DNA from 3 places in the Mesorhizobium sp. M8A.F.Ca.ET.057.01.1.1 genome. Region 2 is predicted to be linked to each of the others. Evidence: riboswitches for the same ligand, from Rfam matches in the RefSeq annotation. Region 2 holds a riboswitch; each other region holds the start of a gene.
What was found. Region 2 has a riboswitch for thiamine pyrophosphate ahead of thiC (phosphomethylpyrimidine synthase ThiC). Riboswitches for the same ligand answer to the same signal wherever they lie in the genome.
Positions count from the first base shown of each region.

Region 1: it holds a riboswitch for thiamine pyrophosphate, as region 2 does, so the genes downstream of both, thiB (thiamine ABC transporter substrate binding subunit) here and thiC (phosphomethylpyrimidine synthase ThiC) in region 2, are expected to answer to the same signal.
Region 3: it holds a riboswitch for thiamine pyrophosphate, as region 2 does, so the genes downstream of both, EJ077_RS10480 (YkoF family thiamine/hydroxymethylpyrimidine-binding protein) here and thiC (phosphomethylpyrimidine synthase ThiC) in region 2, are expected to answer to the same signal.

Region 1 is NZ_CP034454.1:669,774-673,043, reverse strand. Features, by position in the region: gene thiP (thiamine/thiamine pyrophosphate ABC transporter permease) at 1-806, opposite strand, end outside; gene thiB (thiamine ABC transporter substrate binding subunit) at 815-1,813, opposite strand; TPP riboswitch at 1,857-1,971, opposite strand; gene EJ077_RS02985 (thiamine diphosphokinase) at 2,058-2,702, shown strand; gene EJ077_RS02980 (ABC-F family ATP-binding cassette domain-containing protein) at 2,704-3,270, shown strand, end outside.
Region 2 is NZ_CP034454.1:168,233-171,502, forward strand. Features, by position in the region: gene thiC (phosphomethylpyrimidine synthase ThiC) at 1-1,595, opposite strand, end outside; TPP riboswitch at 1,699-1,815, opposite strand; gene EJ077_RS00795 (hypothetical protein) at 1,937-2,164, opposite strand; gene EJ077_RS00800 (hypothetical protein) at 2,827-3,126, opposite strand.
Region 3 is NZ_CP034454.1:2,259,703-2,262,972, forward strand. Features, by position in the region: gene EJ077_RS10470 (formyltransferase family protein) at 59-1,138, shown strand; gene EJ077_RS10475 (hypothetical protein) at 1,198-1,467, opposite strand; TPP riboswitch at 1,462-1,575, shown strand; partial or broken gene EJ077_RS10480 (YkoF family thiamine/hydroxymethylpyrimidine-binding protein) at 1,566-2,173, shown strand; gene EJ077_RS10485 (ABC transporter permease) at 2,217-3,035, shown strand; partial or broken gene EJ077_RS10490 (ABC transporter ATP-binding protein) at 3,032-3,270, shown strand, end outside.

The DNA of each region.
Region 1 (3,270 bases), 500 kb from region 2:
ACGACATTGGCGCCGAGCCGCGTCAGCGCCAGCACCACGATGAAGGTCAAGGCGATCTGCAGCAATGTCAGCGCGACAGCCCTCGCGGGATCGAAATCGAAGCGCAGGGCCTGATAGATGCCGACTTCGAGCGTCGTCGCGGCCGGCCCGCCGCCAAGCGTCAGCACGATCGTGAAGGATGTGATGCAGAGCATGAAGACGAGCCCGGCGACGCCGGGCAAGGCGGCGCGCAGCGTCGGCCATTCGATCAACCGGAACGCCGGCCGCGCCGCCATGCCGAGTTGGCTCGCCAGCCGCCACTGGTCGGAGGGGATGGTTTGCAGCGCCTCGAGGAACAGGCGGGTGGCCAGCGGCAGGTTGAAGAAGACATGGGCGACGAGAATGCCGGAGAGGCCGTAGATGCCCGGCCAGCCCTGGCCGCCAACCCAGTTGAACAGGCCGGCGAAATAGCCGGCACGGCCATAGAGCGCCAGGATGCCGAGCGCAGCGACGATCGCCGGAAGCGCCAACGGCACGGCGAAGAGCTGCAGGATGAAGGCGCGGCCGAAAAACCGTGGATGCCGCGACAGCGCCCGCGCCACGAACAGGGCCGGCCCGACGGAGAGCAGGGTTGACAGGGCCGCCTGCCAGAGTGTGAAGCGCACGACGCGCAGCAGATAAGGATCGAAGGCCGCCCAGGCCCCGGAAAGGTCGTGTGCGCCTTCGACAAGCAGCCCGGCAAACGCGCCGCCGATCAGCAGCGCGATTGCCGCGAGCGCGGTGATGCCGGCGCCGACACGAGAATCCGTGGAATGCGCCGGCGCCATCTGCTTGCCTACTTGCTCATCACCGCCAGCCATTCATCCACCCAGGCCTTGCGGTTGGCGGCGACCTCATCCGGGCTGAACATCAGGGTCTTGGTCGGCTTGACCAGTTTGTCGAAGGCCGGGTTGAGCGGCTTGTCGGTCTTGCCGGCCGGGAACATCCAGTTGGTCTCGGGGATGGCGTCCTGGAATTTCGGTCCGGTCATGAAGGCCATGAATTTCTCCGCCAGCGGGTTCTTGGCGCCGGTCGTGGTGATGCCGGCGACCTCGATCTGCAGATACTCGCCCTCTTCGAAGGATGCCGCTTGGTAACGCTCGGTGTTCTCGGCGACCATGTGGTAGGCCGGCGAGGTGGTGTAGGACAGCACCATCGGCGCCTCGCCCTTGGTGAACAGGCCATAGGCCTCGCTCCAGCCCGGCGTCACGGTCAGCACCTTGGTCTTGAGCTTGGCCCAGGCTTCCGGCGCCTTGTCGCCATAGACCGACTTCACCCAGAGCAGCAGGCCGAGACCGGGCGTCGAGGTGCGCGGATCCTGGATGACGATCTTGTCGTCGGCGCTGCCCTCGACCAGCTCCTTCAAGCTTTTCGGCGGCGACTTCAGCTTCTGCGTATCGTAGACGACGGCGAAATAGCCATAGTCGAAGGGAACAAAAGTATCGTCGCTCCAGCCGCCCGGTACGTTGACATCGCTCACCGCGCCATGCGGCGCGAACAGGCCCGAGGCCTTGGCATCGGCGGTCAGATTGGTGTCGAGGCCGAGCACGATGTCAGCCTTGGTCGAAGCGCCTTCCAGCTTGACGCGGTTGAGCAGCGCCACTCCGTCGGCGACCGAGACGAATTCGACACCGCAGCCGCATTCGGCCTCGAATTCCTTCTTCACCACGGGACCTGGACCCCAGTCGGCGGTGAAGCTCTCATAGGTGTAGACCGTGAGCTTGTCCTTGGCCAAAGCCGGCCCGGACAGCGTCACTGCCGTGGCTGCGATGAGAGAATATAACAACGTGCGCATCGGCGCCTCCTTCGTTTGCGTTGAAAGGAATTGAGGCGTCGGACTGTCCGAAACGTCTAATCCCTCCGCCGGTACAAACCGGATCAGGTTCAGCGGGTTGGCGAGACTGCCTCTCAGCCGGTCCGCTAAATTCGCGTCCGGCACCCCGTTAGAGCGTTTCGACACATAGGCCCGGCGGGTGGGACACGCAAGTGGGAGTTTGCCGCCTTCCGTTTCCCGTGCCGGGCTGGTAAGGCGACGGGATATGAGCACATTCACCATCCTGCTTGGCGGCGATCTCCTCCGCACGCCCCGGCTCGACCGCCAGGTCGAAGGCTCGCGCGTGATCGCCGCCGACGCCGGCATCGGTCATGCGCGGATACTGGGCCTCGTGCCGGAATTGTGGGTCGGTGATTTCGATTCGGTTCCGGCCGATCTGCCCGCCCATCTCGCCGCCGTTCCCCGGCAAACCTTCCCGGCGGAAAAGGACAAGACCGACGGCGAACTGGCAATCGCGGCCGCACTGGAGCGCGGAGCGACCCGCCTTGTGCTGGTGGGCGCCTTCGGCGGCAAGCGCGCCGATCACGCCTTCCTGCATCTGGCGCTCGGCCTGCGGCTGGCCGAGGCCGGAACGGATGTGCTTTTGACCAGCGGCGCCCAGGAGGGTGTCCCCTTGCTCAACGGCGGGGCCAGCTTCGACTATGCCGACGGCACGCTATTTTCTATTCTCGGCTTTTCCGAACTCTCCGGCCTGACCGTCACCGGTGCCAAATGGCCGCTCGACAAGGTCAAGGTGGCTTTCGGATCGTCGCTGACCATTTCCAACGAGGTCAAGGGCCGCCTCGACATCGCGCTCGGCCACGGCCGCGCGCTGCTGCTCGCCCATCCCTATCCATTGCCCGAAAGCTGACATGGCCCCGCCTCTTCTCAATCTCGACGGGATAAGACTGACTTTTGGCGGCACGCCGCTGCTCGATGGCGCCGCCTTGACCGCGTCGGCCGGCGACAAGATCGCGCTGGTCGGCCGCAACGGGTCCGGCAAGTCGACGCTGCTCAAGATCGCCGCCGGCCTGATCGAACCGCAGGACGGCGAGGTGTTCCGGCAGCCTTCGGCAACGGTGCGTTATCTGCCGCAGATGCCCGACATGGACGGCTTCGCCAATGTGCGGGCCTATGTCGAAGCCGGGCTCGGCCCGGCCGACGATCCCTACCGCGCCAGCTATCTGATGGAGCATCTCGGCCTGTCGGGCGAGGAGCGGCCGGGAGACCTGTCCGGCGGCGAGGCCAGGCGCGCCGCCCTTGCCCGCGTCATGGCGCCGGAGCCCGACATTCTGCTACTTGATGAGCCGACTAACCATCTTGATCTGTCGGTCATCGAATGGCTGGAAGAAGAACTCGTCCGGACTTCCTCGGCGCTCATCGTCATCTCGCACGACCGCCGCTTCCTCGAACGTGTGTCGCGCGCCACAGTCTGGCTC
Region 2 (3,270 bases):
GGGTCGAGCGACAGGTTGAACTGGTCCTCCCAGCGGAACTCGAAGCGCGCGCGCGAAAGGGCATCATCCCTGGTTTTCGCTGCCGGATGGCCCTTCGCCAGATCGGCTGCATGGGCGGCTATCTTGTAAGTGATCACCCCAATCTTGACGTCGTTGCGGTCGGGAAGGCCGAGATGCTCTTTCGGCGTGACGTAGCAAAGCATTGCGGTGCCGAACCAGCCTATCATGGCGGCACCTATCCCTGAGGTGATGTGGTCATAGCCCGGCGCGATGTCGGTCGTCAGCGGCCCCAACGTGTAGAACGGCGCCTCACCGCACACTGCGAGCTGCTTGTCCATGTTCTGCCTGATCTTGTGCATGGGGACATGGCCCGGGCCTTCGATCATCACCTGGCAGTCCTTTGCCCAGGCAATCTTGGTGAGTTCTCCAAGTGTTTCCAGTTCGGCGAATTGCGCCGCGTCGTTCGCATCGGCGATTGAACCGGGACGAAGGCCGTCGCCGAGCGAGAAGGAAACGTCATAGGCTCTGGCGATGTCGCAGATCTCCTCGAAATGCTCGTAGAGGAAGCTCTCCCGGTGATGGTGCAGGCACCATTTGGCCATGATCGAGCCGCCGCGCGAGACGATGCCCGTGACCCGGTCGACGGTCAGCGGTATGTAGTGCAGCCGCACGCCGGCGTGGATGGTGAAATAGTCGACGCCTTGCTCGGCCTGCTCGATCAGCGTGTCGCGATAGACCTCCCAGTTGAGGTCCTCGGCGATGCCGCCGACCTTTTCGAGCGCCTGATAGAGCGGCACCGTGCCGATCGGCACCGGTGCATTGCGCACGATCCAGTCGCGGATGTTGTGGATGTTGCGGCCGGTCGACAGGTCCATCACCGTATCGGCGCCCCAGCGGATCGCCCACACCATCTTTTCGACCTCTTCGGCCATCGACGATGTGACAGCCGAGTTACCGATGTTGGCGTTGATCTTCACCAGGAAATTTCGCCCGATGATCATCGGTTCGCTCTCGGGATGATTGATGTTGGCGGGAATGATTGCGCGTCCGCGCGCCACCTCGTCGCGCACGAATTCGGGTGTGACGAAATCTGGGATCGCCGCGCCGAAGGCTTCGCCGTCGCGTTGCAGCTTGCCGCGCATCACCTCGCGGCCGAGATTCTCGCGGATGGCTACGAACTCCATTTCTGGCGTGATGATGCCGGCGCGCGCATAGGCAAGTTGGGTCACCGCCTTGCCCTGCTTGGCCTTGAGCGGCCGATTGCGTATCGGAAATTCCGGTGTCAGGCGCTCGCCGGTGGCGAATCCATTGTCTTCCGGCCGGACGTGGCGGCCGTCATAGGCTTCGACATCGCAACGCGCCGTGACCCATTCGTGGCGAAGCCGGGCAAGGCCTTTTTCGATGCTGGTTTGGACTGATGGATCGGTGTAGGGGCCGGACGGATCGTAGACGGTGACGGGCGGTTCGCCGGCCGTCGGATGGACGGAAATCTCGCGCATCGGCACCCTGATCTGCGGGTAGAGGACGCCGGGCTTGTGGATTTTCCGCGAGGCGGGCAGTGGTCCCGTCGACACGGCGGGGGTGAGGGCATTCATCGTGAGGCTCCTTTGCTCATGCATTGGAGACCCAGTTCTGTGCCGGAAGGATGAAAAGACGCTTCTGTAGACCTGCTGCAGCAGGACCTCGGGCGTAAACTCCCGCAAAGCGCTTGCACCGTCCCTACGCCAGTATGAACTGGATCAGGTTCAACGGGTCACTGCGCCGCGAAAGCCAGCAGTATCTCAGCCCCTTACCGGGACTCCCCTGGTGAATGCCTCAAGTTGAATGGGCCGGTGCTGCTTTGTCAAGCGCCTTCGGGCGCCTTCGGGCGCCTTCGGCCGGTGGCGACGTCCGGCGGCCGGCCGAGCGGAGAGCTCGCGCATGCATCGGGGACAAGTCACGCCCCGTAGACCAGGGCTGGAATGGCCAAAGTCTCATTCGCTTCGTGAAGGATGGAAAAACTGTATCGGCCATGTGCGTCGAGATCGACCGAGTAGCTCAGGCGGTCACGGATGTGGTTATCCTGGTCGAAGGCGACGATTTGCGGCTTCAGCGAGGTGATTTGCACCACGTCCAGGTAGATGGAGTTGCAGATATGATCTGGTCGTCGGGCTGGCAGGTGCAAGCGGCCGCTCTATTCAGGATGCGGCATCGGCGGCGTTCCCGATACCAATGATATCTTGCGGGCAACTTATGCAATCACCGGCTTCGTAAAACCCGACGGCGGCGGCCGTGTCCTGGCGCTGAGGATGTGCCGCTGTTCCAGCAGAGAAATCGCGTGGGCGCGGAGTTTTCGCTCTGCGAGGAAGAGTTGACGCAATCGTTTAGCTTGCTTGCAGTTCGTAGAGACCCGCCTTTGAAAGCAACTAAGCTATTGCATTGATATGTTGGTGCGCGATCGATCGCTACATAGCCGGCCGCCATTATCCGAGTATTGATCCGCCGGTGTTCGTGTTGCCGTATATGGCAATCCCTGCGAGATCGTCGCGGCCGGATCGGCCGCACCCTCTAGTCATAAAAGGGGAAGCGACCGAGAATTCCGCTGCCGAAAACTTCTCTGGCTTGGCTATGCATGCGGTAGATGAGATCGCCGCCTACCGCGACCTGGTCGAGGAAGGCATCGACGCCCAGTTCGGACAGCCTGGTTATCGCAATGCGTTAGCGGCTCAGACTTGCGGTCTCGAGAGCGGCCTTTGGGGGTCACCTCTTTTTTGTTTCAGAGGTTGGAAGACGGCTGCTCGTTACCCAATAGAAATGGCGACTACGGAACGCGATCGATCGCGGCCATCAGGAAACACCTGTCTTCGGCTCAACCTCGACATGGCGTCCGATCGACCGCAGATATACAGCTATCTCGTCCATGAGATGATCGCGTTCGCCGTAGATCTCAGCAATCCTGCGCAGCTGTGGCTCGACGGACCTCCGTTGCGCCGGCGTCAAATCAGCATCGCCAAAGACATATCCCAAGTTGCCAATCGCGCAAATGTTGCAGCCGGCCTCCACAACTGCTTGCACGAATGCCGGAATGTCTTTTCTTGCATAGTCTTCATGTCGAACCTCTCGTGAATGGCGTGCTTGCGCGCCCATGCTGCCTTTTCAGCGTGTCCTCTGGGCGGCGCAAGCCTTGAGCGTAATTGTGCCGGGCAACCTCGACTATCCCGTCTGCCACGCTCTTTAGAGTCGGTGGGGTCTGGTGATTGCAGGCTGGGCCACTCAAAAGCCTGCAAGAAG
Region 3 (3,270 bases), 2.1 Mb from region 2:
CGGCCGGCCTTTTGGTCCTGTCCGGGCGGGTCCGTGCCGGTGCCCGGATTGCCGGCCGATGTCTGGCCCCGCCGGATCTGAAAAGATGATTTCTTCCGAGCCTGTGGCCCGCCCCCGGCAGCTCAATGCAGTTTTCATCCTGGATGTTTCTGCTTACACCGGGCCCCTGCTTTCCGGGTGGATCGAGGCGGGAAACCGTATTGGCGCGATCATCGTGCCTGGCTTTCAGCACCCATCCAGAGGCTTCAGCATCGGCAATTTTCGGCGCCGGCTGAGGCGCCGGCTTCTGCTCAGGCGCTATCTCGGCAACACGCCGGCGAAGTTGATCGAATTCGGCCGGCCTTACGACTGGGACGAGCTTGGCCGGCAATTGCCTGACATCGCCGCGGATGTACTGATCTGCTACGCTTTCCCGACCTTGATCCCACAACAACTGCTCGGCCTCTTTCCCAAGGGCGGGCTTAATTTTCATCCGGCGCTGCTGCCCAACTACCGGGGTCCGCATCCTCTCCATCGCCTGGCCGCGGACGGCCAGCATGCCGTTCATGGCGGCGTGACATTGCACAAGATGTCCGCCAATTTCGATGACGGCGACATCCTCGGACAGGTGCCGTTCTCGGAAGCACACTGGGCGACGCGGCGGGATGTGGCCGACAGCGTGGCGACCGCGATGCGCGCGTTGGTGCGCGAGGTGGCGCCAGCCTATTGCAAGGATTTGGTGTCCGGGACGCGGCAGCCAACCGGTGATTTCGTCTGGGCGCGACTTGAGCGGAACCACATGGCGATTTCATCCGACATGTCGATCGAGCACGTTGCCCGATTGTGGCACGTCCTGGGCGGCAATCCCGGTATCTATCTGGACGTTGCCGGCCGCGAGGTCCGGTTGGCCTTTCAGATCGCGCGACTGGGTCCGCCAACTGGAAAAGGTCCGGTCAGGCGATGGGGGAGGGTGGAGTTCGATCTTGCCAATGGCCGGGTTCGATACCTCACCTATGGCCGCTTGCTCAAACGGCTGATGAAAATGCACGCCGCATTCGCACAGCCAAAAGCCGGAAAACCGTGCCCCGAAATAAGAGTGTTTGGCAAAGTGGCCAGCGAATCGGCGCCAGAGGTGCCGCCGGCCGGTCGTGGCGGATAGTGAAATCAATGCGGACGGAAAGCGCGGACCTTGCGTCCCCGCTTTCCACGCCGCGAAAACTACTTACCGCAGTTCTTGTCGTTCACGGTCGGCGCGGTCGCGTTGCCATTGGCATTCGTCTGCGCGCCCTGCGGATTGGTCGGGCAATTCTGGTCCGTGTTGGAATTCATGTCGCGGCGTGATGGTCGGGCTGTTGGTTGCGCCTGGCTCGCGACAAATTTCCGGGGCCGCCAGCACCCGGTCGCGTCTGTGCTGGCGCAATGCTTTTGGCGCAGCTTGCTGAAAAAACAGCTTCCCCAACCGATCGAATGGTGCTTTAACGCCGCCATCCACAGGGGTGCTCCGTACGGTCGGGGCTGAGACGGGGGCGGCAAGCCCACAGACCCTAGAAGCTGATCTGGGTAATACCAGCGGAGCGAGGCGGGCGATGTTTTCAGGCGCACAGGTTTCCCTATATCCCATGGCCGACGATTTTGTCGGCGTCATCCTGGGTGCGCTCGGCGCGCTCGATCCGTATCGCGACAAGCTCAGGATCGAGACCGACGACATCTCGACCTTGCTGGTCGGGCCCCCGAGGTGCTATTCCCGGCGCTGCGCGACCTTTTCGTGGCTGCGTCTGGCAGCGGTAAGCATTGCGTGCTGTCGGCCACCATTTCGCGTGGTTGCCCAGGTGAGCCGGACGATCCGATCTGCCGCTCCGGCACGTTTGGCGGACCTGCCGGGCCACTCGGCCCGCGCAAGCAAGCCGCCATTTCCGCCGTGCGCGGCGCGCCCGCCACTGGCCAGCCAGCGGCGGCGCAGTTCTCGCTCTATGTGATGGGCACGGACGACCATATGGACGAGATCTATGGCTGCATCGATTTCCTGAAGCAGTCTGGCGTCTATGATCGCTCCAAGAATTTCTGCACCAAGCTGCGCGGCGATGCCGGCGCGATCTTCTCGGCGCTCGACGAAGCCTTCTGCCGCTTCGGACCGGGCGCCGGCCACGTAACCCTCGACGTCACGGTTTCGGCCAACAGTCCCACTGCCGTCTGAACCGTTCGCGCCGACGCGCGAACGCCGTCAAGGTCATCCTCTCGTGGCTTTATCGTCATCCAACCCACGTCAGCTCGCGGGCTTCCTCGCCCAGGCAGCGCCGGCCGTGATATCGATCGGCCTGGTGCTCGTGGCGTGGGAACTCTACGCAAACCATTCCGGCATCAAACCGACGGTTCTGCCGGCGCCCTCGCGCGTCTTCGAACAGGCGATGCTCAATCGTGACGCGCTGCTCGACAACGCCATTCCCACCATCCGCGCCACGCTGATCGGTTTTGCCTGCTCGCTCAGCGCCGCCTTCGCGCTGTCGATGCTGGTCGACTTCTTCCAGCCTTTGCGGCGCGCGCTGTTTCCTGTCTTAATAGTCAGCCAGACCCTGCCGCTGGTCGCCATCGCGCCATTGGTGGTGCTTTGGTTCGGTTTCGGGCTGATGCCCAAGATCATGCTGGTGGCACTGGTCACCTTCTTCCCGATGCTGGTGGCTCTGGTGCAGGGCTACGAGGCTACCGAGGTCGAGATCGGCCAGATGCTGCGCGCCATGGGAGCAGGGCGCTGGCGGGTCTTCATCTTGGCACGCTTGCCCTCGGCGCTGCCTTATTTCTTCGCTGGCCTCAGGATCTCCATCACCTATGCCGTCGTCGGCGCCATCTTCGCCGAATATGCGGGCGCGGCCAAAGGGCTGGGCATCTACATGCTCAACGCCAAAAACAATTTCCGTCCCGACCTGGTGCTCGCCGCCGTCGGGGTCAGCGCGGCCCTTACCCTCGTCCTATTCGGGCTGACGGTGGTGCTGCAGCGACTTGCCATGCCCTGGGAAAGAGCCGCCGGCAGGCAAGCCGCCGGAAAAGGCCCGCAAGCATGAGCCGGCTCGAATTGCGGCATATACGCAAGGCCTTTGGCGGGCTGGAAGTGCTCGCCGACATTTCGCTGCGCGTGGATGCCGGCGAATTCGTCTCTATCCTTGGGCCTTCGGGGCCGGCAAGTCGACGCTGTTCCAGCTTCTGACCGGCGCCGAGCATGGCGAGGGTGAGATGTGTTTCGACGGCGCGCCGCTCGACGATCATGGCAGGCATTTCGCCTTCATGCCGCAGCGCGAC